Regions from separate parts of the Nonomuraea muscovyensis genome, predicted to be linked through region 2. Evidence: riboswitches for the same ligand, from Rfam matches in the RefSeq annotation. Region 2 holds a riboswitch; the other holds the start of a gene.
The links. A riboswitch is a leader RNA that binds a small molecule or an ion and turns the genes downstream of it on or off. The one in region 2 is predicted to bind cyclic di-AMP.

Region 1: it holds a riboswitch for cyclic di-AMP, as region 2 does, so the genes downstream of both, FHU36_RS03145 (C40 family peptidase) here and FHU36_RS30860 (coiled-coil domain-containing protein) in region 2, are expected to answer to the same signal.

What each region holds. Positions count from the first base shown of each region.
Region 1 is NZ_JACHJB010000001.1:655,287-659,492, forward strand. It holds gene FHU36_RS03135 (M48 family metallopeptidase) at 1-254, opposite strand, end outside; gene FHU36_RS03140 (hypothetical protein) at 267-1,187, opposite strand; gene FHU36_RS03145 (C40 family peptidase) at 1,322-1,738, opposite strand; cyclic di-AMP (ydaO/yuaA leader) riboswitch at 1,932-2,092, opposite strand; gene FHU36_RS03150 (C40 family peptidase) at 2,429-3,406, opposite strand; gene FHU36_RS03155 (NYN domain-containing protein) at 3,489-4,206, opposite strand, start outside.
Region 2 is NZ_JACHJB010000002.1:3,059,578-3,063,783, reverse strand. It holds gene FHU36_RS30870 (DUF2716 domain-containing protein) at 1-463, opposite strand, end outside; gene FHU36_RS30865 (hypothetical protein) at 438-962, opposite strand; gene FHU36_RS30860 (coiled-coil domain-containing protein) at 1,298-2,254, opposite strand; cyclic di-AMP (ydaO/yuaA leader) riboswitch at 2,260-2,398, opposite strand; gene galT (galactose-1-phosphate uridylyltransferase) at 2,470-3,549, opposite strand; gene FHU36_RS30850 (DeoR/GlpR family DNA-binding transcription regulator) at 3,546-4,206, opposite strand, start outside.

The DNA of each region.
Region 1 (4,206 bases), on a different contig from region 2:
CCGGCGAACAGCAGGCCGAGACCGTACGACAGGTAGCCGGGCGGGCCGGTCGCGGCGTCGAACGCGGCGGCCCTGGCGAGCTGGAGGGGGGTGAAGTCGCGGGCGGGGTCGGGTGCGGGGACGGTGCCCGGCGGCAGGGCCCGCCAGGGGGTGGTGAACGCCACCACGGCGAGGACCACGACGCCCAGCACGACCAGTGCCACCCCGGCTTCCCGCCGCTCCCGCACCCCCGCCTCCTGGCGACGGTCGTCCATCGTGGGTGCCCCCTACCTCAGCTCGTCGCGCACGTACGTACGCCACAGTGCCGTCAACGTCGCGACCGGGAGCCCCAGCGCCGACAGCGCCCGTTCGGCGCCCACCGCGCGGGCCTCACGGTAGAGACTCACCAGCCTCGCCTCCCCCGACCGCTCGGCGATGAACCGACACGCGAGCCACGCCTCCTGGTAGGCCGCGGCCAGCCGGGCCGCCCCGGGCGCGAACGCGGCGGGGCCGGGCAGCTCTCGGGGCTCCCGGCCGGACCGCACCTCGGCGGCCAGCTCGGCGGCGGCCACCGGGACGGCCAGGCCGGCGTCACGGTAGGCGACGTAGTCGGCGAAGCCCTCGTACAGCCAGACCGGCAGCCCGCCGGTGCCGGCGGCGACGTGGGTGAGCTCGTGGGCGAGCACGACGTCGCGCCCGGTGGGGGTGAGCCGGTCGAACCCTCCGGGGACCACGATCACCCGGCAGCCGTCGGCCACGGCCGCCAGGCCGTCGAGCGGGCCCGTCCCGGCCAGCCGCGCCGACTCGGCCGCGGAGGCGGGCACGAGGACGACGGGACGGACCGTGCGGCGCAGGACCGCGCCGACCCGCCCGGCGGCGAGGTCGGCCCGCCGCGCCAGCTCACGCAGCGCCTCCGGAGACGTGGCGGTGAGCGAGCCCTCCGGCCCGGGCCGCGGGGTGGGACGGCCGCCCGGCGTGCCGGGCCCCGGGGCAGCCTCCGGCGACGAGCCGAGGCGGTCATCGCCCCGGGTGCGGGCGGGCTGATGGTGGGCGGGCGGACGCTGGGCGAGGATCAGGGAACGGGTGCCGCGCACCAGGAGAGTCTCACCGGGCCACGGCTCGGGGGGCCCGGGCGGGGCGTCGGCGGCGGCCAGCGCGAGAGGCAGCAGGCAGGCCAGCGCGGCACGACGGTTCACCTGCACGGACACGCTACCCGATGGTAGTCGTCCCGTCCGGTGTGGCCGCCCGCTTCCAGGATGTGGCGGGGCGAGAAGGGGGCGGGCACACGAAGACCCCGTTCGCGCCTGTGGGTCGAGGGCGCCAACGGGGTCTTCGTGACGGCTCACGCGCCGGGACGTACCGCGCCCACGAACGACGCCTTGCGCCATCCGCTGAGCTTCTCGACCCGCACGGTCTGCCCGGTGCGCGGCGAGTGGATCATCTTGCCCTTGCCGACGTACATGCCGACATGGCCGAGCCCGCGGAAGAACAACAGGTCACCAGGCTTGAGACTGCTGAAGGAGACCTTCTTCCTGATGCCCGCGTACTGGGCGTTCGTCACACGGGGGATGCGCACCCCGGCCTTCTTCCAGGCGTACTGGACGAGGCCGGAGCAGTCGAACGAGCCGGGGCCGGTGCCGCCGAAGCGGTAGGGGTCACCGATCTGGTCCTTGGCCACGTCGACGGCCGTACGCGCCTTCGCCGCCTGGCGGGCGGCCCGGGACTTCTTGACGGCCTTGTTCACCGACGTGGCGGACATGACCGCTGTCGTCGTGGAAGCCGTGACCGTTCCGGTCGCCGTGGTGCTTGTCGTGGTGCTTGTCGTCGCCGCCTGCGCCGCCGGAGCGTGGACGGCCATACCTCCGGCCGTCACGGTCATGGTGAGCGCTGCGCCACCCAGGGCGAGTCGGGACAGACGGGGGTTCTGCGGGGAGGTAGACAGGATTTCTCCTTGACTCTTCCACGAACGCCTACCGGGTTAGCTGACGGGTTCGGGCCTGGAAGTAGCCCTACGGCGCGTGAGGCGCCGATTCACCCCTGATCCCTCGGGGAAGGGATCGCTGGGTCCCCGGCTCCGTGCCTCCTGGCTGCACGGATTCGGCAGGTCACCGCCTGAAAGGGGTCGATCGGGCGGCGGTGACCGCTGGATGTCCATCGCGTCATCGGCTGGCCGATGTCGTTCGCGGCGCCATGGCGTGGCGTCGCGTCGCCAGAAGTTACGCGCCGGGTCACGATCCGGCAAAGGCCCGGTCAAGCTGTAAAGATCGGATAAGGACCTCAGTAAGGTCACGAATCGCAGCTCGACACGATGATCCGTTACGCAAATGTGACAGTACTCACACTTGACGGAACACCGGCCTGTCAGGGCTCAACCGTCACTTCTTCCCAGCCGTCGACCGCGGTCCGTCAGAGACCGCGCACCCGCCGGACGCGCGCCCGCGGAACCCGCTCAGGGGCGGATGGCGCCCACGATGTTGCGGCCGTACGCGGTGAGCTTGACGATCTTGACCACGTCGCCCGTCTGCGGCGCGTGCACGATCTGGCCGTTGCCGGCGTAGATGCTGACGTGCCCCAGGCCCTCGCTGAAGATGAGGTCGCCCGGCTGCAGGCCCTGGGGGAAGTCCACCTTGCGGCTCGCGCCCCAGGCCCACTGCTGCCACGTGGTGCGCGGCAGCGACACCCCGGCCGCCCGCCAGGACGCCTGGGTGAGGCCCGAGCAGTCCCAGCCGCCCGGCCCGGTCCCGCCGAACACGTACGGCTTGCCGACCTGCGCGTAGGCGAACCTGAGCACCGCGGCGGCGTTGCCGGAGGCGGCGCCCGTGTACTTCAGACCCGTGCTGTTGGGATTGCCGGTCTTGTAGGCGCCCAGCCGGTCCAGCAGCTTCTTCTGCTGGGCGATGAGCTTGAGCACCTCGGCGCGTTCCTTCTGGACGGCGTCGCGCTCCTTGTCGGCCGCCGCCAGGGCGTCCTCGGCCTTGTCGCGCTGGCCCTTCAGTCCGCGGTTCTCGCGGTCGAAGGCGGCCAGCTTCGCGGCCCGCTCCTCGGCGAGCTGCCCGGCCAGGGCCACGTTGTTGAGCAGGTTGGCCGGGTCGCCGCCGCTGATCAGCGCGGGCAGGCTGGTGACGTCGGCGCCCGCCTGGTAGGTGTCGACCGCCATGTTCACCAGCTCCTCGCGCAGGCCGGCCACGGTGGCCAGTTTGCGCTTGTAGATGTCGTTGAGCTTGGTGTACGTGGACTGGGCCTTCTTGAGGTTCTCCGTCGCCGTGTTGTACCTGTCGACGACCTTGTCGGCCTTGTCGTTGAGCTTGGCCAGCCTGGCCTTCGCCTGGGGGATGGTGGGTTTCGGCTCGGCGTGGGCCCCGCCTGTCGGGGACAGCAGCAGCCCGATGGTGATTCCCGCGGCCACCGGCACCCGGCCTAACCTCACAGTGTCGCCTCCCAGGATCAGTTCTGGGGCGAATAGTACTGAAGTGACGGGTGAGATCTCACCTAAACGTCAGATTCGTAATCTATGCGCGCCCGAGCCGGCGCAGCAGCAGTCCAGACGGAACGGGTCTGGCTCCCATCCGGCGCACCGACTCGGCCACCTCGCGGTCGGAGGAGACCACCGCGATGGCCCGGCCGGGGGGCTCGGCGCGGACGAGCTGGCGGATCAGGTCGTCGGCGATCTCGCCGGGCGCGCTGAACAGCACCCGCACGCCGCGCGGCGCCACCACCTGGACGGGCGCGATGAGCTCGGCGCCGTCGAAGACGACGGTCACCTCGACGCGGGTCTGCGCGACCAGCCCGCCGAGGCCGGTCATCAGGCGGTTGCGCTGGTCGGCCAGCGTGAGCGTGCCGTAGCCGGACTTGGTGACGTTGTAGCCGTCGATGATGAGGTGCACCTGCGGCAGCGCGAGCAACTGGTCGAGAAGCTGCGGGTCGTCGTCGGCCAGCGCGCGGGCGGGCACGCCGCGCACGCCCGGCCGCTCGCCGGTGACGGCCGCGACGGAGTCGGCCGGCCTGCTGATCATGGTGGGCAGGGCCAGCTCCCTGCGCAGCCCGGCGGAGGCGTCCTGGAGGGCGTCGAGCAGCACCCTGATGCGGGCGTCCTCGATGCTGCGCCCCTCGCGGGCGGCCCGGCGCGAGGCCTCGAGCTGCTTCTCGACGTCGGCCAGGCGCTCGCGCAGGCGGCGCAGCTCGGACTCGCCGGCGCTGCCCGCCGCCGTGGCGGCCGTGCGGGCCTCC
Region 2 (4,206 bases):
GATCGTCCGGATGTTCGACGGCGTCGAGATGCCAGGTAGCGGAAGCTGGAGGTTCGGTGATCCCCCGAGCGGCGGTCTCGTAGGTCACCTCGAACCGGGTCTCGAACCGCTTCCAGATCTTGTCGTGCTCGGGGTCTGACAGGAGCTGCTTTGCGGGACGGTCCCGTGCCGGCTCACCGGCGGGCGCCCAGCGGTAGGTGCTCACCTGGGCGATCGCATGGAAGCCCGTCGCAGCGTAGGCAGGGACCAGCGAGCCAGGTGCCTCCGCGACGAGATGTCGCGGCGTACGGTGTCGGAACACCTGCCGGACACCGCGCCATTCCGCCCAGGCGGCCGCGGCTTGGAGCAGTTCGCGGCGGGGGCCGGTGATTCCGCCAATGGCTGCGAAGTCGGTGCCGCCCACGCGTTCGATCCAGACGGCGTCCAGGATTCGCCCGTCATACTCCAGCAGCAGGATCTCCATCTCCGATCCTGTCCCGCGGGGCTGTCCCGTCGGCCTCCAACTCCGAGAGCGGCCGTCGCTGCTCGGGCACGACCGCGGCCCTACGGCGCAGCCGCTCACGTTCCCCGGGGAGATGGGGCCGTATGCGCATGCCCGGCGGGAGGTCTTCGGGTGACGGGACCTTCGCGATGTCGGCCATCAGAAGAGTGCGCTCCGGCCCCGGGACGAAGCCTGCGGCTCGCAGCGATTCGCCGAGCAGTGGGGCGTCGTGAGAGTAGACCTTCCACTCGACCGGCTCACAGCGTGCCGCGAAGAGCTCCTGCTGCCGTCGGATCAATCCCGCCAGGTCGTCGCGGAGAGCGGCATGGTGGACGGTTGCGTGGGTGCCGTAGTGGGTTCGTACCAGTGGTCCATCCCGCTCGACGACAGCTCCCCACGGTAACTCCAGCGGCACCAGAGCCCGCAATTGGCTCTCGTAAGCATCAAGCAGCGTCTCAGCCACTCTCGTCACGTCGTCCATCCTCATCAGCTCTCGACCAGGGCAGATGCTGAGCTTCGATGATTCCATCCGACTGTCGGAGAATGCGACGTCGGTCCTGCCGGCGACATGACGTCCGGCTGCGGCGCAGACAGCCTCGAACTCTTCGCGCCCGATCTGCGCGGCTTGGTCTGCGTTCTGCCGGCCTTCGAGGCTGCCCTCTGCCAGGACACCATGGCGGCGTTCGTGGGACTGGAGGGCAGCAAGGTGGGAAGTGGCAGGCGGACGGCCGCGCATCAACGCGCAGGACGACCTCATGACCAGCTCAAACGCCTTCGTCAAGGCAGCGAATAGCTCATCGGATGCTATTCGCCCCTTCAGTACATCGAGATGTGCACGTGGTCGAAGTGGTTCTCGGTGATGCTGCCCCGATTGGCCATGGGGCTCCAGCCCGAGCCGTGGTTGATGCGCTGCTTCCAGATCACGTACTTGACCCCGAGCTTCGCCTTGTTCTCCACGGCCCACGCGGCGACGCGGTCGCCCAGCGCCTGGTTGCCGGCCGACGGCATGCTGCCGCCCGTGCTCATCATGAAGTCGCAGGCCCGGCCCAGCGGATGCTCGCCGCTCGAACCCGAGCGGAAACAGCCGACCGTGAACGGCAACGCGAAGTTCCGCTTGATCAGCTCACGCATCGCCCGCGTGCGGGCCGTGATGTTGTCGGAGCCGGACGGCAGCTGCGGTGCCCAGGTCCCGTTCGAGCGGCGGCCGGTGCTGACGGGGATGAGGTCCTCGAGCTTGTCCTCGATGTCGACGATGACGTCCTCGGCCTCTTCGCGCTGCCCGGCCACGGTCGTCGTGTCGGTGCGGATCTTGGCGGCGAGGGCGGCGGCCTCCTCGGCGGCCTTCTTCTTCTCGTCGCGGACGGCGGCGAAACCGTCGACCACCGCCTGCTGCTCGGCCAAGAGCTGCTCCAGCACCGCGGCGCCCGCACCGGTGACCGGGAGCAGGAACGTCGGCAACGACTGGTCGCCGCTCTGGTAGCGCAACTGCGCGATCTCGACGACCTTCTTCTCGGCCTCCGCCAGGGCCTTCTCGGCGGTGGTGAGCCGCTTCTGGGCGACCTTGGCGGCCTGCTGGGCCTTGGCCAGCTCGACCCGCTTGAGGTTGTACTTCTTGATGAGGCCGTCGACCTTGGAGTTGAGTTGCTTCAGTTCCGAGCGGAGCTTGGTCTCGTCTGGCTTGGGCTTGGCCAGCGCGGGGGCCGCCGGGCTGGAGGCCACGACAGCGGCGATGGTGAGACCGATGGCAAGACGCGCGGGGGACGCAGCCGCCACGTAGGTTTTCCTCTCCCTCTTGCCGACCGGGTTAGCTGACGGGTTCGGGAGGGAGTAGCTTCCCTACCACAGGCGTGGATTCACCCCAGGTGCTTGGGTCCCCGGCTCGCGGGCGACGCGCCCGAGATTAGGCTTTGGTGCACCGGCCGTTCCGGCCGGTGCGAAAGGGACATTAACAGTAAATCGATGGTCACGCGAGCCCAAGTAGCAACCAATTAGTGATCTACCTGTGATCGAAGCATGCGTGCCGCCTCCTCCGGCAGCACGTCGTTGACGAACGCGCCCATCGCCGACTCCGAGCCGGCCAGATACTTGAGCTTGCCGGGCGCGCGCCTGATGCTGAACAGCTCCAGGTGAAGATAGCCCAGGTCACGCTGCTCGCGCACCGGTGCCTGGTGCCAGGCCGCGATGTACGGCATGACGACGCCGAACAGGCCGTCGAACGCCCGCAGCACCGAGGTGTAGAGCGGGGCGAACGCGGCCCGTTCGGCCTCCGACAGCGCCGCGAGGTCGGGCACCTGCCGGTGCGGGTAGAGATGCACCTCGAACGGCCAGCGCGCCGCTGCGGGCACGAAGGCCGTCCACAGCTCGTTGGCCGCCACCACCCGCGCCCCCGCACGCTCGGCCGCCAGCACGTCGGCGAACAGGTTGCGGCCGTCGTGCGCGGCGGCGTAGCGGGCGGCGGCGCCCAGCTGGAGTTTGGTCCGCGGCGTCACGTAGGGGTAGGCGTAGATCTGCCCGTGCGGGTGGGTCAGCGTGATGCCGATCTCCTCGCCGCGGTTCTCGAAGCAGAAGACCTGCTCCACGCCGTCGATCGCGGACAGCTCCGCCGTACGGTCGGCCCAGGCCTCCATGACCAGCTCGACCTGGTCGTCGCTCAGGCGCGAGAACGACGAGGAGTGGTCGGAGGTGAAGCACACCACCTCGCACCGCCCCACGCCCGGACGCACCTCGCTCAGCCCGCCCGCCTCGGCGTAGGTCCCGAGGTTGCCGGAGAAGGAGGGGAAGCGGTTCTCGAACACCACCACGTCGTACTCGTGCGCGGGGATCTCCGACAGACGCGTGTCGGTCGACGGGCACAGCGGGCACTCGTCGGCCGGCGGCATGAACGTGCGCGTCTGCCGGTGCCCGGCGATCGCGATCCACTCCTCGGTCAGCGGGTCGTAGCGCAGCTCCGAGGCCACCGGCCGGGGATCGAGCGGCCGGCGGTCGATCGCGCCGCGGTCGGCGTCGTCCCGGCGGTCGAAGTAGATGAGCTCCCGGCCGTCGGCCAGATGGGTGATGGTGCGCTTCACGGCGACCCTTCCGCGATGATCAGTTCGCCGGCCCGTTCGGCCAGCTCCAAACGTGCGTCCTCGGGCAGTCCCGCGTCGCTCACGACCACGTCCGCCTCGGTGAGTTCGGCGATCGTGCTGATGCCGACGGTGTTCCATTTCGTGTGGTCGGCCGGGACCACCAACCGCCGCGCCGCGCCAACCAGTTCCCGGTCGGTCTCCGACTCCAGCAGGTTGGGCGTGGTGAACCCGGCCCGCACGCTCATCCCGTGCACCCCGAGGAACAGGGTGTCCACGTGCAGGCGCCGGATCGCGGCGACCGCGACGGGGCCCACGAGCGCGTCGGACGGGGTGCGCACGCCACCGGTGAGCACCACCGTGCGGTCGGCCCGCGGGTTGCGGTGGAAGACATCGGCGACGGGCACCGAATTGGTGATCACCGTCAGCTCGGGCACGCCGACCAGGTGGTGGGCGAGCGCCCAGGTGGTGGTGCCGGCCGACAGCGCCACAGCGGTGCCGGGCTCGACGAGCCGCGCGGCGCGCCGCGCGATGGCCTCCTTCTCGGGCTGCTGGCGGGCCGACTTGGCGGTGAAGCCCGGCTCCTCCGTGGACCCGGGGCCGAGGGCCGTGGCGCCGCCGTGCACCTTGGCGAGCAGGCCCCGCTCTGCGAGGACCTCG